2 regions of the Pseudomonas sp. GL_090 genome follow, and region 1 is predicted to be linked to the other one. Evidence: riboswitches for the same ligand, from Rfam matches in the RefSeq annotation. Region 1 holds a riboswitch; the other holds the start of a gene.
What was found. Region 1 has a riboswitch for cobalamin ahead of cobW (cobalamin biosynthesis protein CobW). Riboswitches for the same ligand answer to the same signal wherever they lie in the genome.

Region 1 (14,749 bases):
CTGCAACGTTTGAAGCCGACACTGGCCGATGATGAAGCCTTGCAAGCACTGGAACAGATGCGTGAGCGCGGGGCGACCGAGGTGCAAATCAGCGAGCGCCTTGCCGGTTGGGAACAAAGCTTCGAAGCGCTTATCCGTCAGTTGAATGGCTGGATCTTTACACGGGGAGTCCGCGGCACAGGCTGGACAACGTCCTCAAGCATTCGCAGGTTGGGCGCCTTGCGCATCCTCGAATGCTGGCGCGAAGGCCTGGCTGGCGTGGAGAGGGTAGCCGATGCCGTATTGGATCTGAGCGGCCTGCAACTGGGTGATCTCCCGGAGATGCCGACAACGTTCGAGCACGTCGGCAGGTTGAACCTGACCGGTGTAGTACTGACCCGGGCAGGCTCCGACGGGTTCCTCACCGCCTTTACCCGGCTCAAGACCCTGGAACTCAACGGCAATGGGCTGGAGGCCATACCCGAGCCGGTCCAGCACATGGGTACGCTCGAACGCCTTGAACTGACTTCGAACCGGCTGAGTGATGCCGAACACCTGTACGCCTCGTTGAGCAATCTGGAACGTCTGAACCGTCTTGACCTGGGCTACAACGAACTGGACTCCTTCGATCTCGACATTTTCGAAGCGCTGGTGACACTCGATCTGCGCAATAACTATCTGACGCAATGGCCGGGGGGCGTGCTGGATGCGGCCCACCTCAGAGTCCTGAATCTGAGTGGTAACTACATCACATCGGTTCCGGCGCAGGTTCTGGATGGCAATCACAATGTCCTTATGATCGGCATCGACCTGAGTGACAACAACCTGGCGCTCGAGAGTCTCGAGCGCTTGAGGGCCTACCGAGACTCGGGAGCACGGGACACCGTGCTGGGGATCTCGCGGACTGAACTCGACGAGGCGCTGGATGATGCTCACGACCAAAGCGACAGCATCGAGTCGGATGAAGAGCTGCCTGAGGTTGAGCCTGATTCCGCGCAAAAGGCCCCTTGGTTAACCAATTTGACCCCGGAGGAGTTGGCCGGTAAAAGCCGGATCTGGGATCAACTGGCGGCCGAGCCGGACAATGCCGCGTTCTTTCATTTGCTATCACGATTGCAGGACACCCAGGAGTTCCGGGTGGCCAATGCCGACTTGACGCGACGGGTCTGGACAGTGATGGAAGCCGCGGCCAGTAACAGCGAACTTCGGGAAGTCCTGTTCGCCAGTTCGGCTACCCATGGCACCTGTGTCGACGGGCGAATCCTCACGTTCAGCGGGCTGGAAAGCAAAGTGTTCACCCACAATGCCTTGCTCGACATGCCGCCTGGAGGCTTGAGTGTGAAGGGCCAGGCATTGCTGAAACTGTCCAGGCAGTTGTTTCGACTGGACAGGATCGATGATCTGGCGACCAAGGCCGCGGCGAATACCGGCGAGGATGAGGCCGAGGTGCGCCTGGGCTATCGAATCGGCCTGACTTCAGGCTGGGATGACGGTCTGACCTTGCCGGGGCAGCCGAAACACATGACCTATGCCTCTGGTGTCACGCGGCAACAACTGGTGGACGCGCGCGTGGAGGTCGGTAATGCGGAGCGGTCCGACGGGTTTTTCGAAGACTTGATCCAGCGCGACTATTGGGTGGATTACCTCAAGGAGAAATACCCTGAAGAGTTCAGGGCACTCGATGAGGCGCAGAGTCAGGCAGGGGAGGATGACGGTGCCGATAGCGCCGATGATGGTGCATTCCTGAACCTGCTGTTCGAACAGGCGGCGGCGCGCAACGCGAAGATGATCGAGTTGTCCCGCAAGGAGGTTTTGGAACAGGCGGGTGGGGAGCCGCAGCCAGGGACATCGGCCAGGAATAGCTAAATCAGCCGCTGGCTAACTAATGTAGGAGCGAGCCTGCTCGCGATAGCGGTCTATCAGTCAACATTAATGTTGAATGTTACTCCGTCATCGCGAGCAGGCTCGCTCCCACAAGGGATCTTTACCGACCACGATGTTGTGGTCGGCAAAGCAGTTTAGTTGTCGTAACCCAGGTTCGGCGCCAGCCAGCGCTCGGTCACGCTCAATTCCTGACCTTTACGCGAGGTGTAGCTCTGCACCTGGTCCTTGTCGACCTTGCCCACGGCAAAGTATTGCGCCTGCGGGTGGGCAAAGTACCAGCCGCTGACTGCCGCCGCCGGGAACATCGCGTAGTGCTCGGTGAGGAACACGCCGCTGCGGCCTGCGCGCATTTCCTGGGCCTCTGGATCAAGCAGGGCGAACAGTTGGGCTTTCTCGGTGTGATCCGGGCAAGCCGGGTAGCCCGGTGCCGGACGGATACCGCTGTACTGCTCCTTGATCAGTGCCTCGTTATCCAGCGCTTCATCCTTGGCATAACCCCAGTAGTCTTTACGCACCTGCTGGTGCAGCCACTCGGCGCAGGCCTCGGCCAGGCGGTCGGCCAGGGCCTTGACCATGATCGAGTTGTAATCGTCGCCGGCGTCCTGGTAGGCCTTGGCCACTTCTTCGGCGCCGATCCCCGCGGTGGTGATGAAACCACCCACGTAGTCGGTCACTTCACTGTCCTTTGGCGCGACAAAGTCGGCCAGGGAGAAGTTCGGCTTGCCGTCGGTCTTGATGATCTGCTGGCGCAGGTGATGCAGCTTGGCCATCGGCTTGCCGTCATCGCCATAGAGCTCGATGTCGTCGTCATGCACCTGGTTGGCCGGCCAGAAACCGAACACTGCGCGGGCGCTGATCAGCTTCTCGTCGATCAGTTTGGTCAGCATTTCCCGAGCGTCTTTATAGAGCGAGGTGGCGGCTTCACCGACCACTTCGTCCTGGAGGATGCGCGGGAACTTGCCGGCCAGATCCCAGGATATGAAAAACGGTGTCCAGTCGATGTACTCGGCCAGGACGTTGAGGTCGATGTTGTCCAGCACCCGGGTGCCGGTGAAGGTTGGCTTGACCGGTGTGTAGCTGGCCCAGTCGAATTGCGGCTTCTTGGCGATGGCCGCGCCATAGCTCAGGCGTTCGGTGCGGGCGCTGCGGTTGGCAGTGCGCTCGCGAACCTCGATGTAGTCCTGGCGGGTCTTCTCGACGAAACCGGCCTTGAGCTCCTTGGACAGCAACTGCGTCGCCACGCCCACGGCGCGGGAGGCGTCGGTGACGTAGATCACTGCATCGTTGCTGTACTTGGGCTCGATCTTCACCGCTGTGTGCGCCTTGGACGTGGTCGCACCACCGATCATCAACGGCAGGTGGAAGTCCTGTCGCTGCATTTCGCGGGCAACGTGGACCATCTCATCCAGCGACGGGGTGATCAGGCCGGACAGGCCAATGATGTCGCACTTCTGTTCTTTGGCCACTTGCAGGATTTTTTCCGCCGGCACCATCACGCCGAGGTCGACGATGTCATAGCCGTTGCAACCCAGCACCACGCCAACGATGTTCTTGCCGATGTCGTGCACGTCGCCTTTGACGGTCGCCATCAGGATCTTGCCCTTGGCCTCTGGCTTGTCGCCTTTTTCCAGTTCGATGAACGGGATCAGGTGCGCCACGGCCTGCTTCATCACGCGAGCGGATTTCACCACTTGCGGCAGGAACATTTTACCGGCGCCGAACAGGTCGCCGACGATGTTCATGCCGGCCATCAACGGGCCTTCGATCACTTCGATCGGGCGGGCGAAGGACTGGCGCGACTCTTCGGTGTCTTCAACGATATGGGTGGTGATGCCTTTGACCAGCGCATGCTCCAGACGCTTGTTGACGTCCCAGTTGCGCCACTCTTCGGTCTCGGCTTCCTTGACGCTGCCGTCGCCCTTGTACTTGTCGGCGATGGCGAGGAGGGCGTCGGTGCCTTCCGGGGTGCGGTTGAGGATCACGTCTTCGACGGCGTCGCGCAGCTCCGCCGGGATCTGGTCGTAGATCTCCAGTTGCCCGGCGTTGACGATGCCCATGGTCAACCCGGCGCGGATCGCGTAGAGCAGGAACACCGAGTGAATCGCCTCGCGCACCGGGTTGTTGCCACGGAACGAGAACGACACGTTGGACACGCCACCGGAGGTCAGCGCATACGGCAGTTCGTCACGGATATAGGCACAGGCGTTGATGAAATCGACGGCGTAGTTGTTGTGTTCTTCGATACCGGTGGCGACGGCGAAGATGTTCGGGTCGAAGATGATGTCTTCCGGCGGGAAGTCCACTTCGTTGACCAGAATGTCGTAGGAGCGCTTGCAGATTTCCTTCTTGCGCGCTTCGGTGTCGGCCTGGCCGGCTTCGTCGAAGGCCATCACCACCACCGCAGCGCCATAGCGCTTGCACAGCTTGGCGTGATGGATGAACTGCTCGACGCCTTCCTTCATGCTGATCGAGTTGACGATGCCCTTGCCCTGGATGCACTTGAGGCCGGCTTCGATCACTTCCCACTTGGAGGAGTCGATCATGATCGGTACGCGGGAGATGTCCGGCTCGCCGGCAATCAGATTGAGGAAGGTCACCATGGCCTTCTTCGAATCGAGCATCCCTTCGTCCATGTTGATGTCGATCACCTGGGCACCGGCTTCGACCTGCTGCAGGGCGACTTCCAGGGCTTCGGTGTAGTTGTCTTCGCGGATCAGGCGGGCGAACTTGGCGGAACCGGTGATGTTGGTGCGCTCGCCGACGTTGACGAACAGCGAGCTGCGATCGATGGTGAACGGCTCAAGGCCCGAGAGGCGGCAAGCCTTCGGGATGTCCGGAATCTCGCGCGGCGCATAACCGGCCACGGCCTTGGCGATGGCTTCGATGTGGCCCGGCGTGGTGCCGCAGCAGCCGCCGACGATGTTGAGGAAGCCGCTCTGGGCGAACTCTTCGATGACCTTGGCGGTTTCCGACGGCAGTTCGTCGTACTCACCGAATTCGTTCGGCAGGCCGGCGTTCGGGTGCGCGGAAACGTGGGTGCCTGCCTTGTTCGACAGTTCTTCGAGGTACGGGCGCAATTCGCGGGCGCCGAGGGCGCAGTTCAGGCCGACGGAAATCGGCTTGGCGTGGGCCACGGAGTTCCAGAACGCTTCGGTGGTCTGGCCCGACAGGGTGCGGCCCGAGGCATCGGTGATGGTGCCGGAAATCATGATCGGCAATTCAATGCCCAACTCCTCGAACACGCCTTGCACGGCGAAGATCGCGGCCTTGGCGTTGAGGGTGTCGAAAATGGTTTCGATCAGGATCAGGTCGGCGCCGCCTTCGATCAGGCCTTTGGTGGACTCGGTGTAGTTCTCCACCAGTTCATCGAAGGTCACGTTGCGGTAGCCGGGGTTGTTCACATCCGGGGACAACGAGCAGGTACGGCTGGTCGGGCCGAGCACGCCGGCGACGAAGCGCGGCTTGTCCGGGGTTTCGAGGGTCTTGGCGTCGGCAACCTTGCGCGCCAGGCGTGCGCCTTCTACGTTTAACTCATACGCCAGGCCTTGCATGCCGTAGTCAGCCAGGGAAATCCGGGTGGCGTTGAAGGTATTGGTTTCCAGAATGTCGGCGCCGGCGTCCAGGTAGGCTTTTTCAATGCCGCCAATCACGTCCGGACGAGTCAGTACCAACAGGTCGTTGTTGCCTTTGACGTCGCTTGGCCAGTCAGCGAAGCGTTTGCCACGGTAATCCTGCTCTTCGAGCTTGTAGCTCTGGATCATCGTGCCCATACCGCCATCGAGAATCAGGATGCGCTCTTTGAGGGCGTGCTTGAGAGCTTGAAGGCGAACGCTGCGATCGGACATTTGGACTACTCGGTAAGACCATGACGAAGGGCCGGGATGATAGCAAACCTGTGCGCTTTTGGAGCATGACTCGAATTTGCATGAATATCGTTCATGTTGGTAAGGATGACAGACCGGTAGAATCGCGGCGTTTTTTCAGGATTCAGGACCAGGGACATGTCGTATCGCTTCGTCATCGGCACATTGCTGCTGTTTTTAAGCTGGGGCGCCGTGGCGCAAGGACCGGCGATTTCCTCTGCCATTTCATACAGCCGCGACATTCAACCGATCTTCACTGAAAAGTGCGTGGCCTGCCACGCCTGCAACGACGCCGCCTGTCAGCTCAACCTGGGCAGCGGTGAGGGCGCGGCACGTGGTGCGACGAAAGTCCCGGTTTATGACGGTGACCGCACTAAAGCGGTGGCACCAACCCGACTGTTCTATGACGCCTCCGGCAAACAGGCCTGGCAGCAAAAGGGCTTCTATTCGGTGCTCGATGCCCAGGGCAGCCAGGCTGCACTGATGGCGCGGATGCTGGAGCTTGGCCACAGGACTCCGTTGCAACCCAACGCGAAACTGCCGGAGGACATCGTCCTGGGCCTGAATCGGGAAAACATGTGTGCCATGCCCGCAGAGTTCGACGGCTACGCCGCCAGGCATCCGAAGGAGGGCATGCCGCTGGCAGTGACCGGCCTGACCGACCTGCAGTACCAGACGCTGCAACGCTGGCTGGCGGCGGGCGCGCCGATTGATCAGCAGGCGCTGGCGCCCAGCGCCAGGGAAGCCTTGCAGGTGGTGCAATGGGAAAATCTGCTCAATTCGCCGGGCGCCCGGGAAAGTCTGGTGGGGCGCTGGCTGTACGAGCACTGGTTCCTCGCCCATCTCTACTTCAGGGACGGCGAGCCTGGGCATTTCTTCCAGTGGGTGCGTTCGCGCACCCCGAGCGGCCAGCCGATCGACCTGATCAACACCCGTCGCCCCAACGATGATCCGGGCACGGAGTTCTACTATCGCTTGTGGCCGGTGCAGGGCGTGATCGTGCACAAGACCCACATCACCTATCCGCTGAGTCCAGCAAAGCTGGCGCGGGTCAAGAGCCTGTTCTACAGCGGCAACTGGCAGGTCGACGCGTTGCCGGGCTATGGACCGCAGAGCCGGGCCAACCCGTTTGCCACCTTCGAAGCGATTCCGGCCCAGGCGCGCTATCAGTTCATGCTCGATAATGCCGAGTACTTCGTGCGCACCTTTATCCGTGGGCCGGTGTGTCGTGGTCAGATCGCCACGGACGTGATCCGCGATAATTTCTGGGCGCTGTTCCAGGCGCCCGAGCACGACCTGTATGTCACCGATCCGAACTATCGCGGGCAAGCCACGCCGTTGCTGGCCATGCCGGGGCAGAACGATGATGTCGGCAGCGTCCTCAGCCTGTGGCACGACTACCGCGACAAGCGCAACGAATACGAAGCCTTGCGCCGGGACAGCTACGCCGATGAGCCGGCGCCGAGCTGGTCGACCCTGTGGGCCGGCAACGACAATGCGTTACTGAGCATCTTCCGCCATTTCGACAGCGCTTCGGTGACCAAAGGCCTGATCGGTGAGGTGCCGCAAACCATATGGCTGTTCGACTATCCGCTGCTGGAGCGCACCTACTATCAACTGGCGGTGAACTTCGATGTGTTCGGCAACCTGTCCCACCAGGCCCAGACGCGCCTGTATTTCGACCTGATCCGCAACGGTGCCGAGCAAAATTTCCTGCGCCTGATGCCCGCCGATTCCCGGGACGACTACCTGGATGACTGGTATCAGAATAGTGGCAAGTTCAAGATGTGGCTGGACTACGAGACCATCGATGACGATAAACCGACCGCGCTGAGTCTGAACCCGGCTGATCCCAAGCGTGACTTTGCCCATCAGTTGCTGGCCCGATACGGCGACCTTAATGCCAGGCCCGACCCGATCAACCGTTGCGATGGCGCTTACTGTTCGCGGCCGAACATCGACCCGGACCTGCAAAGTGCCGAGCAGGCGTTGAGCCGCCTGACTTCGCGTCCGGCCGCCGGGCTGAAGGTCATCGATCAGTTGCCGGAAGCCACCCTGCTGCGTATCGAAACCAGCAGCGGCAAGCGAGAGGTCTATAGCCTGCTACGCAATCGTGCGCACAGCAATGTGGCGTTTTTGCTCGGTGAGTCACTGCGCTACCAACCAGGTCTCGACACCCTGACGATTTTCCCGGGGGTGCTCAGCAGCTACCCGAACTTCATGTTCAACATCCCGGCCGGGCAAGTGCCGGCCTTTGTGGATGCGATGGAAAGCGCCAAGGACAGCGACAGCTTGGAGAAAATCGTCGAACGTTGGGGAATACGCCGCAGTCATGCGCAATTCTGGTTCTATTTCCATGACCTGAGCCGCTATATCCAGGAAAACGATCCGGTGGAAGAGGGCGTGCTGGACATGAACCGCTACGAGAACCTCTGATCCGCCACAAATCCCCTTGTAGGAGCGAGCTCGCTCGCGATGGTCTTAAGTGCTCCGCGTAAACCCGGGAGTGCGCGTTATCGTTGGCGACCATCGCGAGCAAGCTCGCTCCTACAGAAAACCAGGGGAATAGTCGGAATCTTTCCCGACAAAAATACTAGGACTTTGTCCGGCGCGTTGATTGGCGTAAACTGCGCCCAAGCCTGCGAGGAGTTTCCATGACCGCTATTACCATCACCGACGCCGCCCACGATTACCTGGCTGATCTGCTCTCCAAGCAGAACACCCCGGGCATCGGCATCCGCGTCTTCATCACCCAGCCTGGCACCCAGTACGCCGAAACCTGCATTGCCTACTGCAAGCCGGGCGAAGAAAAACCCGAAGACACCGCGCTGGGGCTCAAAAGCTTCACCGCGTACATCGACCACTTCAGCGAAGCCTTCCTGGACGATGCCGTTGTCGACTACGCCACCGACCGCATGGGCGGCCAGCTGACCATCAAGGCGCCAAATGCCAAAGTACCGATGGTCAACGCCGACAGCCCGGTCAACGAGCGCATCAACTACTACCTGCAAACCGAGATCAACCCGGGGCTGGCCAGCCACGGCGGTCAGGTCAGCCTGATCGACGTGGTCGAAGACGGCATCGCCGTTCTGCAGTTCGGCGGTGGTTGCCAGGGCTGCGGCCAGGCCGACGTGACGCTGAAGGAAGGCATCGAGCGCACCTTGCTCGAGCGCATCCCGGAGCTCAAAGGCGTTCGCGACGTGACCGACCACACGCAGAAAGAAAACGCCTACTACTAAGGTGTTCGCTGCGAATTGAAAAACGGCGCCCCGTGAGCGCCGTTTTTTTATGGGTTGAATTCATTGACGCCTTCGCGAGCAGGCTCGCTCCCACAGTAGATCTTCAGTAACCAGGGACTTGTGCCCCGCACAGACCATTGTGGGAGCGAGCCTGCTCGCGAAGGGGGCTTATGGGCGATAGAGATGCGCATGCCCGGCGCGATACAGCGACGACTCACTGAAGTGGTCACTGCCCAGCACCCGACCCACCAGAATCAACGCGGTACGGCGAAAGCCCTTGGCTGCAACCTTCCCGGCAATATCCTCCAGCGTGCCTACCACCCAATCCTGATCCGGCCAGCTCGCGCGGTGCACCACCGCAATCGGGCAATCGGCGCCATAATGAGGTAGCAGTTCCTCAACGATCTTCGCCAGGTGATTGACCCCCAAATGAATTGCCATGGTCGCGCCGTGCTGCGCCAGGCTGGAGAATTCCTCTCCCGGTGGCATGGCGGTCTTGTCGGCGTAGCGAGTCAGGATCACGCTCTGCGAAATGTCCGGCAGGGTCAGCTCCGCGCCCAGGAGCGCCGCGCAAGCGGCGGTGGCCGTCACGCCGGGTACGATTTCGAACGCAATGCCCAGCTCACGCAGATAGCGAATCTGCTCGCCAATGGCGCCATACAGGCTCGGATCGCCGGAGTGCACCCGGGCGACATCCTGGCCTTTGGCGTGGGCGCTCTTGATCAGGTCGATGATCTGTTCCAGATGCAGTTCGGCGCTGTTGACCACCTGTTCGGCACAGTGACCTTCCAGCACGGCGGCGGGCACCAGGGAGCCGGCATAAATGATCACCGGGCAGCTGCGAATCAGCCGCTGGCCCTTGACGGTAATCAGTTCGGGGTCGCCGGGACCTGCGCCAATGAAGTAGACGGTCATGGTCGGTTCCTGTGGGGAAATAGAGGCTGAACAGGGCTTCAGATGAAGAATGTTCATGATCAAAGGCGGGGATTATCGGTTTTTTACGCAGCGCCGGCCAATGCCAGTGTTGCCTGGGCGTATTTTTGTCGTGGAATCAGCAGTTTTGCCGGGGCCTGGGCCAGTTGTTCCGCCAGGGCCAGTGCGGCGCTTTCCGCCACGCCGTAGCAACCGGTGCGTTCAAACGCTATTTGCGATTGATGACTGAGTTGCGGTTCATAAGCGGCCAGTTGTTCACTGCTGAAATACATCAATTCCAGGCCAAGCTGCTGAGCCAGTTCGATTAACGCAGGTTCGTCGCGCTTCGAATCGATGCTGGCCAGTGCCTTGATTTCATGACGCCCAATCTGGTGCGCCTCCAGCGCCTGATCGAGCAGCGCCAACAACGTGCTGACAGGGCAGCCTCGCTGGCAGCCCAGGCCGACCACCAGGGTCGGCGCTGTGCTGATATCGGTCATGCGTGGTATTGACCATCGCTTTTGCGACGGAACAACCAGGCGCTGATCAGGCCCAGGGCCAGCCAGAACGCCACGTTGGTCAGTTGCGAAGCGATTTTGAACCGGGTTTCCAGCGCCTCTGGAGCGAGCATCGAATGCACTTCCGGTTGCGGTGCGCCAATCACATGGGGAACGGCGAGGATCGCTGCACCCAGGACTTTCATCAGCCAGTGACGGCTGAACACGATCAGTGCGATACCGACGGCGGTGGAGGCGGCGGTACCGACCCACCACAGTTGCCGTTGTGCCAGGTCGGCGGCGGCGGTGCCGGGCAGTTCAGGTGGCAGGCCGAGGGTCGGCGCGAGCACGAAGGTCGCGTAACCGGCCAGGCCCCAGAGCAGGCCTTGCGAGGTTCTGGTCGGCGCACGCAAGGTGTACAGGCCAGCGAGCATCAGGGCGAAACCGACGGCCACCACCAGGTTGCCGCCAGTGGTCGACAGCACGCGCTGCCAGCCGTCTTCCGGCTCCCAGGCTTGCGCATCGTGAGTGTGGGCAGCCGTCGCACCGTCGGCGTGTTCATGCATTTCAACAGCGGCCGGTTCGGATTTTTCGTAGGTCTCGGCCTGCAAAATCAGCGGGGCGACCCAGAAGCTTTGCAGCAGGGTCAACAACAGGGCGGCCAGCAGCCCTGTGAAACCTGCGGTTTGCGCAATACGCTTGATCATGTCGACAGCTCTCAATGGCACGGGAACGCGGAGCTGTGACGGGTATCGTGGGCGGCGTTGTGCACCGCTTCGATGTGCGAGAAACCGGCAAAATACACAAGGCAGGCGCCCAGAATCGACGCGCAGACGGCGGCGGTCAGACGTTGGGTCAGGGTTGAGGTGGTGCTCGCGGCTGTGTGTTCGGCGCTGCTGATGATCGACATGGCGTTTCCCTCTGGTCTGTCAGCGGGGAATAAGAGCGCATGCAAAAACCCGCACGACCAGGCGCGCAGAGGTTCAAACAGCGCCCGCCCACCGCGGGTTTGTTGGTTCAGTGACCGTACTGGTCACTTTGTGTTGCGGGCCGGTCTCCGGGCTCACGAGGGGCAAAGGCTTTGGCCTGAACCTGAAAACATCACCTTCCCATACCTTGCAGGCACAGTGGATCTGACGCTTCGCTCGCTTACCGTTGCGGGGGCAGCACCGGACTGACATGGCTTAAGAGTAAAGCACATGATTCACCGGTTTCCCGTTTCACCCTGTGAAGGGCACCCGTAACAAGGCGTGTAGGAGAGCATGGGCGGGGGTTGGGCGTCAATTGGCAAGGGTTCTCAACTCGAAACCGAGGTGACTTCATCGCGAGCAGGCTCGCTCCCACAAGGGACCGCATTCCAATGTGGGAGCGAGCCTGCTCGCGAAGGGGGCACCGCCGATTTCAAGTGAACATTGACCCGCCCCAAGACCATGCGTAGCCTTGCGCTTTCGAGGTTCTTCGGCGTTTGTCGAAGCTAAGAAGGGAACGCGGTCGATGCCGCGGCTGCCCCCGCAACTGTGAACGGTGATGTTCGTTGCCACGCCACTGCAGGCTCAAGTCATGAGGCCGGCGGGAAGGCGCAGCGAATGCCAGGCTCAAGGCCGGCACACCGTCAGCCAGGAGACCTGCCTCGTCACAGATTCTCACTTTCAACCGGGCGGGGTGATCCGGTGGCGAACTCTTCAGGCACGCGCGTCCGTGTTGCCGGTCGTCGTCCCGTATGCCCGCCACTTAAGCCATAGGGCATCCGATGAAAACACTGGCCAAACTCCCCGTCACCATCGTCACCGGCTTTCTCGGCTCGGGTAAAACCACGCTGCTGCGGCACATGCTCGACAACGCCCAGGGTCGCCGCATCGCGGTGATCGTCAACGAATTTGGCGAGCTGGGCATCGACGGCGAAATCCTCAAGCAGTGCTCCATCGGTTGCACCGAAGAAGAAGCCAACGGCCGTGTCTATGAGCTGGCCAACGGCTGCCTGTGCTGCACCGTCCAGGAAGAATTCTTCCCGGTGATGCGCGAACTGGTGGCCCGTCGCGGCGATCTGGACCACATTCTCATCGAAACGTCCGGCCTGGCGCTGCCAAAGCCGCTGGTGCAGGCCTTCCAGTGGCCGGAAATCCGCAGTGCCTGTACGGTGGATGCGGTGATCACCGTGGTCGACAGCCCGGCCGTGGCCGCCGGCACCTTCGCCGCGTTCCCGGATCAGGTCGACGCCCAGCGCAAACTTGACCCGAACCTGGACCACGAATCGCCGTTGCACGAACTGTTCGCCGACCAACTGGCCAGTGCTGACCTGGTGATCCTCAACAAGGCTGACCTGATCACCCCGGCGGACCTGGCCCGCGTGCGCCTGGAAGTCGCCGAGGAATTGCCGCCAGCGGTGAAAATCATCGAAGCCAGCAGCGGTCGCCTGCCGCTGGACGTGCTGATCGGCCTGGGTGCCGGCTCCGAAGAACACATCGACGGCCGTCACAGCCACCACGACCATCATCACGATGGCGACGACGATCATGACGACCACGATCACGACGCCTTCGATTCGATCTCCATCGAACTGCCGCAAGCCGACGAAAGCCTGCTGCTGGACGCGTTGACCCAACTGGTGGTCCAGCACGGCATCCTGCGGGTCAAGGGTTTTGCGGCGATTCCGAACAAGCCGATGCGCCTGCTGATCCAGGGCGTGGGCACGCGTTTCGACAAGCATTTCGACCGCCAGTGGGGCGCCGAAGAAGCGCGAGTCACCCGCCTGGTGCTGATCGGCCAGCAACTGGACGCCACTGTTCTCGAAGCGCAATTGCGCGCCGCGCTCAGCGTGTAAGCCATGCACCTGCTCAGGACCCAGCCCGGCGGTTTCGTGTCGGATGACAATATCGCCGACCTTGGACAAACCCCCGCCGAGCTGGTGGTCCTGTGCAGCGGCGATTCCAGCCTGGCGCTGCTTGCCGAAGCGGCGCAACAGTTGCCCGACGATTACCCGAGCGTGCGCCTGGCCAACCCGATGCAGGTGCAAAACCATGCCTCGGTGGATTTGTATGTCGATGAAGTGCTGCGTCACGCCCGGGTGATCCTGATTTCGCTGCACGGCGGCATCGCCTATTGGCGTTATGGCATCGAGCGCCTGGTCGAGCTGTCGCAGCGCGGTGTGCAGGTGATTCTGGTGCCGGGCGATGATCGCCCGGACCCGGAGCTCAGTGACCTGAGCACCGTCGGTGCCGAAGATCGCGACCGGCTCTGGCAGTTTCTGCGTCAGGGCGGTATGGGCAACGCCCTCGATTTCTTCCGCTGCCTGGCCAACCGCTGGCTGGCCCGTGATTACACCTGGGGCGAGCCGCAAACCCTGCCACGCACGGCGGTTTACCATCCGCACAAACATTCTGCCGCACTGAGCGACTGGCAGGCCGACTGGCAGGCCGGTCAACCGGTGGCGGCGGTGTTGTTTTACCGCTCGCATTTGCAGGCGGCGAACACCGCGTTCATTGATGTTTTTTGCCAGCGTTTGCAGGCGGCGGGGTTGAATCCGTTGCCGATTGCCCTGGCCAGCCTTAAAGAGCCCGGTTGCCTTGGCGTGGTCGAGGACTGGCTGGACGAGGCCAGCGTCTCGGTGATCCTGAACACCACTGGCTTCGCCCAATCCAGTCCCGAAGCACCGCATCTGCGCCCGTTTCGCCGCGATATTCCGGTGATCCAGGCGATTTGCGCCCAGGACAACGAACCGGGTTGGCGCGCCAGCGAACAGGGCCTTGGCCCCCGTGATCTGGCGATGCACATAGCCTTGCCTGAACTGGACGGACGCATCATCAGCCGCCCGATCAGTTTCAAGGACCTGGCGTGGCGCAGTGAGCGCAGTCAGTCGGATGTGGTCTGCTACCGGGCCCAACCTGAGCGCATGGACTTCGTTGCCGAACTGGCGCGGCGCTGGGTCGATCTGGCGCGGGTGCCCAATGCTGAAAAACGCATTGCCTTGATTCTCGCCAATTACCCGACCCGCGACGGTCGCATCGGCAATGGCGTCGGCCTCGATACCCCGGCCGCCGCGCTGAATATCCTGCGGGCGCTGCATGCCGAAGGTTATCCGTTGCCGGCTGAGTTGCCGGACAGCGGCACCGCGCTGATCCAGCAGTTGCTGGGTGGCGTCAGCAACGATCTTGAGACCCTCGACCTGCGCCCGTGCCAGCAAAGCCTGGGCATGGATGATTATCTGGCGATGTTCAACGCACTGCCCGAAGCCAACCGTGCGGCGGTGCTCGAACGTTGGGGCGCGCCGGAAAGCGACCCGATGTGCCGCAGCGGACGGATGATGATCGCCGGCCTGCGCTTGGGCCTGACCTTCGTCGGCATTCAACCGGCGAGGGGTTATCAGGTCGATCCGAGC
Region 2 (14,749 bases), 900 kb from region 1:
TCGGTGTGCGGTGCAAGGTTCGCGGCCTGGGCCTGTACCGCCTGGGCGCGGCCGATCTCGCCACCGTCGGCCGTCACCGCACTGTTGAGGGCCATGTTCTGCGGCTTGAACGGCACCACCCTGACGCCTTGGCGCGTGGCCCAACGGCACAGCGCGGTCACCAGCGTGCTTTTACCGGCATCCGATGTGGTGCCCTGCACCATCAGCGTGGTCATTGGTTGTCCTTGGCGAAATCGTCGAACGCCTGCGCCAGTCGTACCCAGGCGATTTCGTTACCGGGCAAGCCGAATCGCAGGCTGCCGTTGTGCGTGAACAACCGCAGGAGAATGCCGCGCCGCGCCATGAATTCATACAGTTCTTCGGCGCGCTCGGTGATCAGCCACTGGAACAGCGCACAACCGCCTTGGGGCTCGAAGCCGTGTTGCTCCAGCAACGACGCAAGGCGCTCGCTGGCCTCTTCGGTGCGCAGCCGTTGCCGCGCCTGCCCTTGCGTATCGCGCAGGCAGGCCTGGCCCACGACCCGGGTTGCCCCGCTCACGGCCCAGGGCCCCACTTGTTCAGCCAGCAACTTGAGCAACTTGCGTTCTGCCAGCACAAACCCAAGGCGCACACCGGCCAGGCCGAAAAACTTGCCGAAGGAACGCAAGACGATCAGCCCGACTTGATGGGCAAACGGCGCCAGGCTCAGTGGCGGCGTGTTATCCATGAACGCTTCGTCCACCACCAGCCAGCCACCGCGCTGGGCCAGCCGTGTGTGCCAGTCGAGCAGGCGACTGGGGGTGAGGCTAAGGCCTGTGGGGTTATTCGGATTGACCACCACCAGCACGTCGAAACTGTCGATAAAGAAGTCGACTTCCTGCTCCAGCACTTCACGCACGATGTAGCCGTTGCGACGCCACGCTTCGGCGTGCTCGGCGTAACAGGGTGACAGCACGCCGACCTTGCCCGCCCGACGCAATCGCGGCAGCAGCTGGATCGCCATTTGCGAGCCGGCGACCGGCAATGCCTGCAAGGTGCCGTAGTAATCACAGGCGGCCTGCTCCAGGCCGTCGTCCGTCTCCGGCAAACGGGCCCAGGCCCGCAGCGGAATATCCGGCACCGGGAACGGCCAAGGCGCAAGGCCCGTGGACAGGTCCAGCCAGTCGGCTTCCTCTATGCCGTATTCGAGCACCGCCTTGCGCAATCGCCCACCGTGCTCAAGCATAAAATTCGGCCCCCAGACAGAGAATCAGCAGCCACAACCATACCCCGCGCTGGACCAATTGCCAGCCCCGGTCAATGGAGTCGGCATCCGCCGGCACGCCTTCGCCCAACTGCGGACGCTGATGCAATTCGCCGTGATAAATCGCCGCCCCGCCCAATTCGACACCAAGGGTACCCGCCCCTGCCGCCATCACCGGGCCGGCGTTCGGGCTGTCCCAGGTCGGGCCCTGGGTGCGCCAGCATTTCAACGCCAACCGGGTTTTGCCCAGCAGCGCGTAAGTCAGTGCCACCAGGCGCGCGGGAATGTAATTGAGCACGTCGTCGACTTTCGCCGCCGCCCAGCCGAACCGTTCGAAACGCTCATTGCGATAACCCCACATCGCATCCAGCGTATTGCTCAGGCGGTAGAGCACCACGCCCGGCGCACCGGCCACGGCAAACCAGAACAACGCCGCGAATACTGCATCGCTGCCGTTTTCCAGTACCGACTCGGTAGCGGCACGGGCGATCTCGGTTTCATCCAGTTCGCTGGTCTGGCGACTGACCAGATAGCTCACGCGTTTGCGTGCTTCATCAAGATCTCCGCCGCGCAGGGCCTTGGCCACAGGCGTGACGTGCTCACCGAGACTGCGCATGCCGAGGGCGCAATAGAGCGCGAGAATCTCGACGATCCAGCCGACATAGGGCGCCCAGGAGAGTGCCGTGGCCAGCAGCGTAAGCGGCAATACGGCGATCACCCACGCGGTGACGCCATGACTGCGCCAGCCGCGACCGCCGCCGTTGAAACGTTGCTCGATGCGCTCGGCAAATCGGCCGAACGCCACCAGCGGATGCCAGCGTTTGGGTTCACCCAGCAGCGCATCCAGCGCAACCGCGGCGACACTCAACAACGCCACACTCATTGACTCACTCCCCAATAATTTTCATACAGCAATTCATGTAGCGGACGCGCCTGTGCCCAGCCTTCGAGCACCAGCATCGGCGCCGGGTAGAACTCTTTGACTGGCCCGAGGCACAGCACCGCCAGCGGTTTGGCTCCCGACGGCAACCTCAACAAGTCCGCCAGTGCCTGGGGTTCGAACAGCGACACCCAGCCCATGCCCAGCCCTTCGGCGCGGGACGCCAACCAAAGGTTCTGGATGGCACAGGACAGCGAAGCCATGTCCATTTCCGGCAGCGTGCGGCGACCGAAGATATGCTGCTCGCGGTCGTCCATCAGTGCGGCGACCAGAACCTCGGCGCAATCGTTGATGCCTTCGATCTTGAGCTTCATGAACTCATCGCTGCGCTCGCCGAGGGCTTCGGCGGTGCGGATGCGTTCTTCTTCCACCAGGGCCTGGATTTGCCCGCGCAAGGCGCGATCGCTGATGCGGATGAAGCGCCAGGGCTGCATCAGGCCGACACTGGGGGCCTGATGCGCCGCTTCGAGCAGGCGCCGGAGCAATTCGGGCTCGACGGTGCCGCCGCTGAAGTGGCGCATGTCGCGGCGTTCGGCGATGGCGCGATAGACCGCTGTGCGTTCGGCTTCAGAGAATGCGTTGTCGCTCATGGCCGCTTAGCGAGCAGGCTCGCTCCCACAGGAGTCAGGTGATCCATTACGGAAGCGATGACGGCCTCAAGGTCCGGCGCAAACAGCGCGGCAATCGCCGAGGGGCTCGACGGAAAATAAAAGTGCACATAAGAGGCGGTCATCCGCCCTTCACGGTAGACCGCCTCCGCTCCGCGCCCACCGTTAGGGCTCAAGCCACGGGCAATCGGCGCCAGTTCAGTGGTGGTCAGCGAATGGTGATAGGTGTGCCCGCGCAGCGAGCCTTCCGGCAATTCCACCGCTTGCAACGCCAACGCCGCCAGACGCTTTTGCATGACCGCATCACCGGCCAGCAAGCCAACCAGTTCGGCGCGAGTGCCCTCGACATCGGTCAGTGAGTCGAGCAGATACAGCATGCCGCCACACTCGGCGAGCAAGGGTTTGCCCGCCCGGTGGTGGGCGCGGATCGCGTCGAGCATCGCGGTGTTTTGCGCCAGCGCAACATGGTGCAGTTCCGGGTAACCACCCGGCAGATACAGACTGTCCGCCTCCGGCAACGCACAGTCGCGGATCGGCGAGAAGAAGGACAACTCGGCGCCCATCGCCCGCAGCAGATCCAGGCTTGCACCGTAAGTGAACGCAAAGGCTTCATCCCGGGCGACGGCAATGCGCACACCGGCCAGCAGCGGTTCGACCGCGATGACATCAGGGGCGGCGAACTCGACTGTCGGCGGCAGCGCAACCTCGCAACTGCTGGCCAGGGCATCGGCGGCCGCATCGAGGCGCAGGTCGAGATCGTTCAACTCGCTGGCCTGCACCAGCCCCAGGTGCCGGCTCGGCAATTCGATCCCGGTTTCCCGGGACAGCGCGCCGTACCAGCGCAAACCTTCAGTCAGGCTGCCTTCAAGCAGTTGCGCGTGGCGCAGCGTGCCGACACGATTGGCCAGCACGCCGGCGAACGGCAAATCCGGCTGATAACGCGCCAGCCCCAGGGCCAACGCGCCGAAGGTCTGGGCCATGGCGGTGCCATCGATCACACCCAGCACCGGAACACCGAAATGCCGCGCCAGGTCGGCGCTCGACGGCGTCCCGTCGAACAGCCCCATGACGCCCTCGATCAGGATCAGATCGGCTTCAGCGGCGGCTTCCCACAGCAAGCGGCGACTCTCCTGCTCGCCGACCATCCACATGTCCAGTTGATACACCGGCGCACCACTGGCGCGCTCGAGGATCATCGGATCGAGAAAGTCGGGGCCGCACTTGAACACACGGACCTTGCGCCCCTGATTGCGATGCAATCGGGCCAGCGCCGCGGTGACGGTGGTCTTGCCCTGGCCAGAGGCCGGCGCGGCAATCAGTACCGCCGGACAGTGCCGAGGCTGACTCACAATTCGACGCCTTTCTGCGCTTTGATCCCCGCTTGAAAGGCGTGTTTGATCACGCCCATCTCGGTGACGGTGTCAGCCATCTCGATCATCTCCGGCTTGGCGGCACGACCGGTGACCACCACGTGTTGCATCGGCGGTCGGGCCTGCAAGTCGCTGAGCACCTGATCGAGATCGAGGTAGCCGTGCTTGAGGGCGATGTTCAGCTCATCGAGCACCACCAGGCCGATGGACGGATCGCGCAGCAGTTGCTGCGACACCGCCCAGGCGGCTTCGGCGGCGGCGATGTCGCGCTGGCGGTCCTGGGTTTCCCAGGTAAAGCCTTCGCCCATCACATGAAAACGCACCTGCTCGGGAAAGCGCCGGAAGAACAACTCTTCACCCGTGCTGTTGCGGCCCTTGATGAACTGCACCACGCCGCATTGCATGCCGTGCCCCATGGCGCGGGCGAGCATGCCGAAAGCCGAGCTGCTCTTGCCCTTACCGTTGCCGGTCAGCACCAGCAGCAGGCCACACTCGTTCGGGGAATTGGCGATGCGCTCGTCGATCACGGCTTTTTTGCGCTGCATGCGCGCCAGGTGGCGTTCGTCACGATCGGGGGTATCAGTCATGGGGGAGCTCTCCGTTGAGGCAGGAATAACGGCGGGCAGGCACAACAATAGAAGGCAAAAAGCCTGGCATCGCCCACCGTGATGCCGCTGGATGAATCAGGCCGGTCTCCGGGCTCATGAGTGGCGCGGGGCCAGACTGTGCGCCTTCCCGCATCAAATCGACACAGTGGCATCACACACAGTTTTCACTCATTTACCGTTGCGGGGGCAGCGCCGGAATTGCGGGCCTTCGACCAACAGAAGGACTCACTCACCGGCTTCCCTGTTTCACTCTGTCGACCCAAGCCACAGAGCACCTGAAACAAGCCGCGAAGGTTAGAGGGTTGGGGGTGGAGCGTCAATTAAAGCCGGGAGGCCATCGACCGAATAACTGCCATCAATCAATAAACTGACGTCAATCTTGTGCCACGCTCTCAGCAGTGATATCAAAGAGCCACAATCTCACAACACAATAACAAGGGTGAGCCCATGCAAGGCATGATCATCAGCAATCCAAAGCTGGAATTCCTGCGTCCGGTGCTCGAGCACTGGTTCGAATGCATCGACCGTTACAACGCCGTCCGCGGCGATGGCGACACACCGTACTGGCACGACGAAAAGGCCAATCTCGGACTGCTGTCCGCCGCCGCCTGGATGGCCGAGATGGTCACGCTGCAACAGACCCCCACCCGCAAGCAGACCGAAGAAGGCGAGCGCAACAGCCGCGCCGACCTGCTCCTGGCCTCCCCCGAAACCCGCGCCTACATCCAGACCAGCCAGCGCTGGCCACGGGTCAACAGCCTCAACCTGTCCCAGGCCCTGCTCGATATCGCCAGCGATGCGAAGCGCCTGAGCCACGCCAGCGACCTGAAGCTCGGCTGCCTGTTCGTCGCCCCGCAAAAAGCCCAGCAGGGCGCCACACCGGAAGAACTCCAGGACATGGTCGACGACCTGCAAAAGGAACACACCTGCGCTGTCGCCTGGTATTTCCCTTATGCCTATCGCAAGTTGCGCAACGAAGCCGGCAACTATCACCCCGGTATTGCAGTGCTGTTCAAGGAGGCACGCGGCTGAGGGTTGAACCATCGCACGACAACCCTTCTCTATGATTAGAACAAGGCATTCATAGGGAAGACCAGCATGCGCACGCCCCCGCTCGTTCTCGTTATCGCGCTTGGCGCAGGGCTCGCCGCTTGTGGCGAGACCTCCCGCCTGCAAGTCTCCGACGGCACCGGCCCGTCACCCCGACTACCAGAACCCAACAAGACACTGGTGCCGACCGTGAACATCGCCCCGGCCATCGGCTGGCCGCAGGGTGCGAAACCCGTCGCCGCCACAGGCACTCAAGTAGCCGCTTTTGCCGAAGACCTGGATCACCCTCGCTGGCTTTATGTACTGCCCAATGGCGATGTGCTGGTAGCGGAAACCAATGCACCACCCAAACCCGAAGACGGCAAAGGCATTCGCGGCTGGGTGATGAAGAAAGTCATGGGCCGCGCCGGAGCCAGGGTGCCCAGCGCCAACCGCATCACCTTGCTGCGCGACAAGGACCACGACGGCGTCGCGGAAACCCGCACGGTGTTTGTGCAAAACCTCAACTCGCCCTTTGGCATGACCCTGGTCGGCAATGACCTGTATGTGGCCGACACCGATCGCCTGCTGCGTTTTCACTATGAAAGTGGCGATACGCAGATCAAGTCACCGCCGATCAAGGTGGTCGACCTGCCAGGTGGGCCGCTGAACCATCACTGGACGAAAAACGTCATCGCCAGCAAGGACGGCAGCAAGCTATACGTCACCGTAGGTTCCAACAGCAACGTCGGCGAAAACGGCATGGACAAGGAAGAAGGTCGCGCGGCGATCTGGGAAGTGGATCGCGCCACCGGCCGGCAGCGGATCTTCGCCTCCGGCTTGCGCAACCCCAACGGCATGGCCTGGGAACCGCACAGTGGTGCGCTGTGGACCGCAGTCAACGAACGGGATGAAATCGGCAGTGACCTGGTACCGGACTACATCACCTCAGTGAAAGACGGCGCTTTTTATGGCTGGCCGTACAGCTACTACGGCCAGCATGTCGATATTCGCGTCGAGCCGCAAAACCCGGACCTGGTGGCCAAGGCTATCGCCCCGGACTACGCCGTCGGACCGCACACGGCATCACTGGGCCTGACCTTCGCCGAAAACAGCAAGTTGCCGCCACCTTTCACCCAAGGGGCATTCATCGGGCAGCACGGCTCATGGAACCGCAACCCCCACAGTGGCTACAAAGTGATTTTCGTGCCGTTCAGCGCAGGCAAACCGGTCGGAAAGCCCGTTGAAGTGCTCACAGGTTTTCTCAACGACAAGGAACAGGCCATGGGCCGCCCGGTGGGCGTGGTGATCGACCGACAGGGTGACCTGTTGGTGGCCGATGACGTGGGGAACAAGGTGTGGCGGGTGTCGGCTGCCAGGTAACGGCACTACATCACCTGTAGGAGCGAGCCTGCTCGCGATGAGGCCGGCGCATTCAACTTTGATGTTGCCTGCCCCACAGCCATCGCGAGCAGGCTCGCTCCTACAGGGGCTCAGCGTTTGCGGCAAAGAGTCAAACCATCCCCGATCGGCAACAAGGACAAATCCACCCGCGCATCATCCTTCAACGCCCGGTTGAGCGCCTGAATCGCCCGGGTGTCCGCGCTCTCGGGGCTGGCCTCGAGCACGCGCCCGCTCCACAGGGTGTTATCGAACACCGCCAGCCCACCGACCCGCAGCAATTGCAGGGCGTGTTCCAGATAAGCCGGGTAGTTGGCCTTGTCGGCATCGATGAACACCAGGTCGTACTGCCCGCCCTGCCCTTGTCGCTCAAGTTCGGCAAGGGTTTCCAGCGCCGGAGCCAGCCGCAGGTCAATCCGCCCGGCCAGCCCCGCTTCTTGCCAGTAGCGCCGCGCGATGGCGTTGTAGTCGCCAGGGATGTCACAGCAAATCAGCGAACCGTCAGCGGGCAACGCCGCCGCCATGCACAGCGCGCTGTAGCCGGTAAAGGTGCCGACTTCGAGCAAGCGCCTGGCCCCCGTCAGTTTCACCAGCAGGGCAAGAAACTGCCCCTGCTCAGGCGCCACCTGCCAGCGCGCCATCGGCAGCGCCTGGGTCTCATCGCGCAAGCGCTTGAGCAGCGGCGTTTCGCGCAGGGAAACATCGAGCAGGTATTGGTACAGGTCGTCGTCGAGATTAAGCGTGCGAGCAGTCATGACCAGCAGCTCCGAAGGTTACGGATTGCGCGCCAGATGCTCAGGCTGCAGAACACGCTTGGCGCTCAGGTAAGCTTTTTGCCAATACGCCTTGGACAGGCTGTCGAGCTTCACGGTGCCGCCGGTGGCCGGCGCGTGGACGAAGCGCCCTTCTCCCACATAGATGCCGGCATGACTGACCTGGGAACCGCCATTGGTGGCAAAGAAAAGCAGGTCGCCGGTCTGCAGGCCTTCCTTGCCTACATTCGCCGCTTGCATGGAGATCATCTCACGCGTGGTGCGCGGCAAAGCAATACCGGCGACATCGCGGTACACGTAAGCGATCAGGCCACTGCAATCAAACCCGGAATCCGGCGTGTTGCCACCCCAGCGATAAGGCGTGCCCACCAGACCGAGGGCGCGAAACAGCACGTCTTCCGCTTCGGGCGAAAAAGCCTGCGAGGAACCAAATACGATGGGAGCGCGAATCACCGGCGCAGGAGGCGGTGTGCGGCTGGCGCAGGCACTGAGCAGCGCTGCGAAGAACATGATTGCGAGGCGGGCCGACGTCGTCATAAGCAGAACATCCTGATCTGGCTGCGGCTTTTTCTGCGGGGAGCGCAGAAAAGAAAACCGCCTGCGTTGGACGCAGGCGGTTTGCCATCATTTGTAGATCAAGATTCTAGCGGCTACACGACAAACTTCAAGTAAGACTTTAAGTTCGCCTTACAAAATGTCCGCTTATTTACGTGCAGTGACGATTGGCGACGCGTTAGGTGCCATTGCCAGGGCGCGCTTGGCTTCGATGAAAGTCTTGCTCCAGTAGCTGTCGCCCAGGCTATCGATGCGCACACCGCCGCTGCGGCGGCTGCTGGAGTGGATGAACTGGTTGTCGCCCAGGTAGATCCCGGCGTGACTGACGCGACCACGACGACCGTTGGTAGCGAAGAACAGCAGGTCGCCCGGCTCAAGTTTGCTGCGCGAGACCAGCGGAGCGTCCACGTTGATCATTTCGCGGGTGGAGCGTGGCAGGTTCATGCCCGCTTCTTCGCGGAACAGGTAACCGATGAAACCACTGCAATCGAAGCCGGCTTCAGAAGTACCGCCGAAACGGTAACGGGTACCAATCAGGGACATGCCACGTTCGAGGATGCTGTCGGCCAGGACCGGAAGCTGGTAGGACTTGCCGCCAGCGAAGTCTGCGAGTTCTTTTTCGGTGGCCAGCTCTTCCTGAAAGAGAGCGGAAGACTGGGCAGTGGCCGAGTGTTGAACCTGCTGTTGCGGAGCTTGCTGGGCCACTGGAGTGTGGGCAGCGCAACCGAACAACAGGGTGACGAGTGCGAGAGGCACGAGGGGTGCGAAGCGATTTAGCATGGGCACGACCGTGGCTGAAAGTTGTAAAGAAGCCGAGACTATGCCCGCTATCATCCTCATTTGCAAATTCAATCGATCTTTTTGTGACTTATCCGTTTCCCGTTTACATCTAAGCGCTTAAGCCCATTTTAAACATGCACGCGGCCTGCAACCTTGCAGGAAAGCGGGATTGCTGGCGCCTGAAATTTGCCGAACCGGCTAAAAGCCCCGGTTTCAGCGGGCTTACCAGCCGAGGGTTTCTTTCAGAAACGGGATGGTCAGCTTGCGCTGGGCCTGGAGGGAAGCCTGATCGAGGCGTTCCAACAGCTCGAACAACGCACTCATGCTGCGGGTACCGCGAGTCAGAATGAAATGCCCGACTTCATCGGTCAGATGCAGGCCGCGACGGGATGCGCGTAATTGCAGGGCACGCAGTTTGTCCTCATCGGACAGCGGGCGCATCTGGAAGATCAAGGCCAGGGTCAGCCGGGATTTGAGATCCGCCAGCTTCACCGGCAACTCACGCGGGGATGTCGATGCGGCAATCAGCAAGCGTCGGCCACTGTCACGCAAGCGATTGAACAGATGGAACAGCGCCTCTTCCCAGTCCGCCCGCCCGGCAACCACCTGCAAATCATCCAGACAGACCAGTTCGTACTGTTCGAGGTTGTCGAGGATTTCGATACCGCGATCGAGCAGTTCGGCCAACGGCAGGTACACCGCCGGCTCGCCCAATTGCTCGAAGCGCAGGCAGGCGGCCTGCAACAGGTGCGTACGCCCCACCCCGTCCTTGCCCCAAAGGTAGATCAGGCTTTCTGTCCAGCCGGCGTCGGCTTCGCACAGCCGCTCGACATAGCCGAGTGCAGCGGCATTGGCGCCTGGGTAATAGTTGATAAAGGTGGCGTCGTCACGCAGACGCACACCTAGGGGCAGCTGAATCGGTTTCATGCTGACTGAACAGTTCCAAAGGAACCGTTAGTGGCCTCTGTGTAAAGTTTGCGAAGTTTATACCCGTGAAGCGGACCGCACAATGCGACAGACCACAAGCAAAATCAAAGGTTTGCGTTAATGCACCGGTTTTGTGGCAGATTCTTTGGCGGTGCATGTGACAGGCGGGCGACGCCGACAGGCTGATCCGGCACGAACCCGGGCAGCCTGCCAATAGCTATCGACGCCCCTTACACCTGCGGCTCGTCGACTCCCCCGTAGATTTCAGAAACCTTATACAAATCATGTACATGGCGCACCAACACCATGATCACCGCCGCGACCGGCAATGCCAGCAGCACACCGGTAAAGCCAAACAGCTCACCACCGGCCAGGATCGAGAAAATCACCGCCACCGGGTGCAGGCCAATCCGGTCACCGACCAACCAAGGGGTCAACACCATACCCTCCAGCGCCTGACCGACCATGAATACCGCGACAATGCCGAGCATCGGATAAAGATCACCGCCGAACTGGAACAGCCCAGCAAGCAGCGCCGCGCCAATGCCGATGATAAACCCCATGTACGGCACGATCGCCGCCAGGCCGGCAATCAGGCCAATCAGCAGGCCCAGCTCCAACCCGACCAGCATCAGGCCTGCCGCGTAGATCACGCCCAAGGCCACCATCACCAGCAACTGCCCGCGCACGAACGCGCCGAGCACTTCATGGCATTCACCCGCCAACGACACCGCGCGCGCTTCACGCTCACGGGGCAGCAGGCCGCGGATCCTGGCCATCATCAGGTCCCAGTCCCGCAACAGGTAGAAACTCACCACCGGAATCAACACCAGGTTCGCCAGCCAGCCGATCAACGCCAGCCCAGAGGCTGTGGCATGACTCAGCACCACGCCGACAACATCAGTGGTCTGACTCATATGCTCGCTGATGGCGGCCTTGAGCTGGTCGAACTTCCAGAAACCGTCTGACAGGCCGAACTTCGATTGCGCCCAGGGCAACGCCGTGTGCTGCAGCCAGTCGAGCATCTGTGGAGCCAGTTCATACAAACGAAACAATTGCCTGGCGAGCAACGGCACCAAGACCAACAGCAGCGCGGTGAAGATCAATGTAAACAGGGTAAACACCGCCACGACACCCCAGGTTCGGGACAGGCCTGCCTTCTCCAGCCGATCCACCAGCGGGTCGAACAGGTAGGCCAACAGCAGCGCCACCAGGAACGGCGTCAGGATCGGATGCAACAACCAGACAAACACACACAGCAGGACCACCCCACCGAGCCAGAACCAACGCCGCGAATCGGCCATGAACCACTCCATTGCTTCTATATAAAGAAAGAAAAACTACCAGCGAAAACGCAGTTGCGGGATCGGGGCCGGCGCGGCGACTGGCACCGCGCCGCCGGTGGCTGGCTGAACGGGCGCTACCGGGGGCGGGACCTGACTCGCCGGCGCCTCCTGCAGCCTCGCCAGCGACAGTTGCGCACGCAGTTGATCGACGCTGCCATTGACCCGATAGAGAATCCGGTCGCCCTCGACACTTTGCACGCGCCCGCCAAACGGCTCCAGCAAACGCCCGAGCGACGCGTAGTGCTCAAGATTCATGCCTTGCACTTCCAGCAATTGCTCGCTCGAAGCACCGGGTTTGACGACAAACCGTGGCGCCAGGCGCTCGTTGACCGCCAGCATCACCGCATCGGCCACGGCGGCCTGATCGGCGCCTTGCACGTTGCCGGCCTCTTTTTTATCCCCCAGCCACAATTGCCACTTGGCTTGCCACTGCCCGCCCTCCTCCCTGGCGTGAACGGCGAGCAGGGCGTCGGCGTTGTAGCGCTCCGATGCCGCCTGCAAAGGCGCGGGGTCCGCGCCCTCCAGATTCGGCGCGGTCGCGACGATCTGCTCATTCAAATCCGCCAACGGCAAGCGCAATGGCAAGCCCCGGTGCTGGGCAGCCCGACGCAACGGCGCTGCGCTGGCCTGGCCGTCACCCACCAGGCTTGAACCCTCGGTGGAATCATTCAACCACCAGCCGAGGATCGACGGCCGGTTGGCACCCCACATGGCCAGGCCGGCGCGGCGCAAGGCCTGCTCGGTGGTGCCCGGGTCGAAATCGACTTTCAGGACTTCCGGCGGCCCGGCCTCAAAACCGTATTGGCTGATGATCTGTTGCGGGTCTTTACGAATTGCCGCCAACCCCGGACTTTGAGCGGCCTTGGGGTCGCCGGTCAGGCGCAACACCAGTGTATCCAGTGCACGCTGAGTCGCCTGGTCGCGCTCCTCGGGCGACTGGCCATTCACCGGCTCGCGCACCAGGTAAAGGCCTTTGACGGTTTCGGCTTGACTGACCAGGCTGACCACTGACAAACAACTCACAAGCAAGAGTTTACAAAAACGCATGGAAGATTCCTGACGACAAGAGCGGCTGGAACAGACCGCATGAAGACGATCGAGCAAGACTGTGACCGTTGCCCGACGCAAAACATTCACACGCTCCGGGTAAGTTTTCGCACTGTCATAACGATAGACGGTTAATCGCGATACCTTATACAGCCATGCAGGATGCCACCGACACCGTGCATCAACGGTTTTTTTTGACCGGATATGGCCCTGCTGTCGGCCTGAGGATGGCCGCTGCGGCTCAAGCCTGATAAAATCGCGCGCCTTCGCAGACCGGCAACAGCCGGGCCCCCTGAAATTCGCGCATGGCCCTCGCCTTCGCCTGTTTCGGCGGTCCCGATGGACTCGGTCGTTACCCAGAAATCCCCCCCTAAAGGCCTGGATCATGAGCAAGCAACCCTCCCTGAGCTACAAGGACGCCGGTGTAGACATCGACGCCGGTGAAGCATTGGTCGAACGCATCAAGAGCGTCGCCAAGCGCACTGCGCGCCCGGAAGTCATGGGCGGCCTGGGCGGTTTCGGCGCCCTCTGCGAAATCCCGGCCGGCTACAAGCAGCCTGTGCTGGTTTCCGGTACCGACGGCGTCGGCACCAAGCTGCGCCTGGCACTGAACCTGAACAAACACGACAGCATCGGAATCGACCTGGTTGCCATGTGCGTCAACGACCTGGTGGTGTGCGGCGCCGAGCCGCTGTTCTTCCTCGACTACTACGCCACCGGCAAACTGAACGTCGACACCGCTGCCCAGGTTGTGACCGGCATCGGTGCTGGCTGCGAACTGTCGGGTTGCTCGCTGGTTGGCGGCGAAACCGCTGAAATGCCGGGCATGTACGAAGGCGAAGACTACGACCTGGCCGGTTTCTGCGTCGGCGTCGTGGAAAAATCCGAAATCATCGACGGCTCCAAGGTCGCTGCCGGCGATGCCCTGCTCGCCCTGCCTTCTTCCGGCCCGCACTCCAACGGCTACTCGCTGATCCGCAAGATCATCGAAGTGTCCGGCGCCGACATCGAAAACATCCAGCTCGACGGCAAGCCGCTGACCGACCTGCTGATGGCCCCAACCCGCATCTACGTGAAGCCGCTGCTCAAGCTGATCAAGGAAACCGGTGCCGTCAAAGCCATGGCCCACATCACCGGTGGCGGCCTGCTGGACAACATCCCGCGCGTGCTGCCAAAAGGCGCGCAAGCCGTGGTTGACGTGGCAAGCTGGAACCGCCCAGCTGTGTTCGACTGGCTGCAAGAGAAAGGCAACGTTGACGAGAACGAAATGCACCGCGTGCTGAACTGCGGCGTGGGCATGGTCATCTGCGTGGCTCAGGAGCACGTTGAAGCGGCCCTGAACGTTCTGCGCGAAGCGGGCGAGCAGCCTTGGGTCATCGGCCAGATCTCCACCGCTGCCGAAGGCGCGGCTCAGGTTGAACTGAAGAACCTCAAGGCTCATTGATGTCTCAGACCTGTGATGTGGTGGTGCTGTTGTCCGGCACCGGCAGTAACTTGCAGGCCCTGATCGACAGCACGCGGACCGGCGACAGCCCGGTCCGCATCGCTGCGGTGATCTCCAATCGCGCCGACGCCTACGGCCTGCAGCGCGCCAGTGACGCGGGTATCGACACCCGCGCCCTGGATCACAAGGCTTTCGAAGGTCGCGAGGCCTTCGACGCCGCGCTGATCGAACTGATCGACGCCTTCAACCCCAAACTCGTGGTACTGGCCGGATTCATGCGCATTCTCAGCGCCGGTTTCGTACGCCACTATCAGGGTCGCCTGCTCAATATCCATCCCTCGCTGCTACCCAAATACAAAGGGTTACACACTCATGAGCGCGCGCTGGAGGCCGGCGACACCGAGCACGGCTGCTCCGTGCACTTCGTCACCGAGGAACTCGATGGCGGACCACTGGTCGTACAGGCTGTAATACCGGTAGAGTTACAGGATTCGCCGCAGAGTCTGGCGCAACGGGTCCATGTTCAGGAACACCTGATCTACCCGATGGCCGTACGCTGGTTTGCCGAAGGCCGTCTGGCCCTCGGCGAGCAAGGTGCTTTACTGGATGGACAGTTACTCGCGGCCAGCGGCCACTTGATTCGAAACTAGGAGATTTTATGCGTCGCGCCCTGCTCTTCGCTTGCGCTCTGCTCGCCTT

Region 2: another riboswitch for cobalamin. It lies ahead of cobO (cob(I)yrinic acid a,c-diamide adenosyltransferase); the one in region 1 lies ahead of cobW (cobalamin biosynthesis protein CobW).

The regions. Positions count from the first base shown of each region.
Region 1 is NZ_CM174452.1:2,776,190-2,790,938, forward strand. Features, by position in the region: gene AC3ITA_RS12390 (NEL-type E3 ubiquitin ligase domain-containing protein) at 1-1,845, shown strand, start outside; gene metH (methionine synthase) at 1,998-5,708, opposite strand; gene AC3ITA_RS12400 (fatty acid cis/trans isomerase) at 5,865-8,162, shown strand; gene nfuA (Fe-S biogenesis protein NfuA) at 8,381-8,965, shown strand; gene cobM (precorrin-4 C(11)-methyltransferase) at 9,134-9,880, opposite strand; gene AC3ITA_RS12415 (cobalamin biosynthesis protein) at 9,964-10,377, opposite strand; gene AC3ITA_RS12420 (CbtA family protein) at 10,374-11,081, opposite strand; gene AC3ITA_RS12425 (CbtB domain-containing protein) at 11,093-11,284, opposite strand; cobalamin riboswitch at 11,406-11,631, opposite strand; cobalamin riboswitch at 11,809-12,021, shown strand; gene cobW (cobalamin biosynthesis protein CobW) at 12,125-13,195, shown strand; gene cobN (cobaltochelatase subunit CobN) at 13,199-14,749, shown strand, end outside.
Region 2 is NZ_CM174452.1:1,877,286-1,892,034, reverse strand. Features, by position in the region: gene AC3ITA_RS08410 (cobyric acid synthase) at 1-215, opposite strand, end outside; gene cobD (threonine-phosphate decarboxylase CobD) at 212-1,204, opposite strand; gene cbiB (adenosylcobinamide-phosphate synthase CbiB) at 1,197-2,105, opposite strand; gene bluB (5,6-dimethylbenzimidazole synthase) at 2,102-2,752, opposite strand; gene AC3ITA_RS08390 (cobyrinic acid a,c-diamide synthase CobB) at 2,749-4,119, opposite strand; gene cobO (cob(I)yrinic acid a,c-diamide adenosyltransferase) at 4,116-4,727, opposite strand; cobalamin riboswitch at 4,810-5,042, opposite strand; gene AC3ITA_RS08380 (hypothetical protein) at 5,196-5,780, shown strand; gene AC3ITA_RS08375 (PQQ-dependent sugar dehydrogenase) at 5,847-7,160, shown strand; gene AC3ITA_RS08370 (O-methyltransferase) at 7,271-7,933, opposite strand; gene AC3ITA_RS08365 (C40 family peptidase) at 7,952-8,488, opposite strand; gene AC3ITA_RS08360 (C40 family peptidase) at 8,654-9,286, opposite strand; gene hda (DnaA regulatory inactivator Hda) at 9,509-10,213, opposite strand; gene AC3ITA_RS08350 (AI-2E family transporter) at 10,444-11,517, opposite strand; gene AC3ITA_RS08345 (DUF2066 domain-containing protein) at 11,554-12,606, opposite strand; gene purM (phosphoribosylformylglycinamidine cyclo-ligase) at 12,992-14,050, shown strand; gene purN (phosphoribosylglycinamide formyltransferase) at 14,050-14,700, shown strand; gene AC3ITA_RS08330 (DUF3108 domain-containing protein) at 14,709-14,749, shown strand, end outside.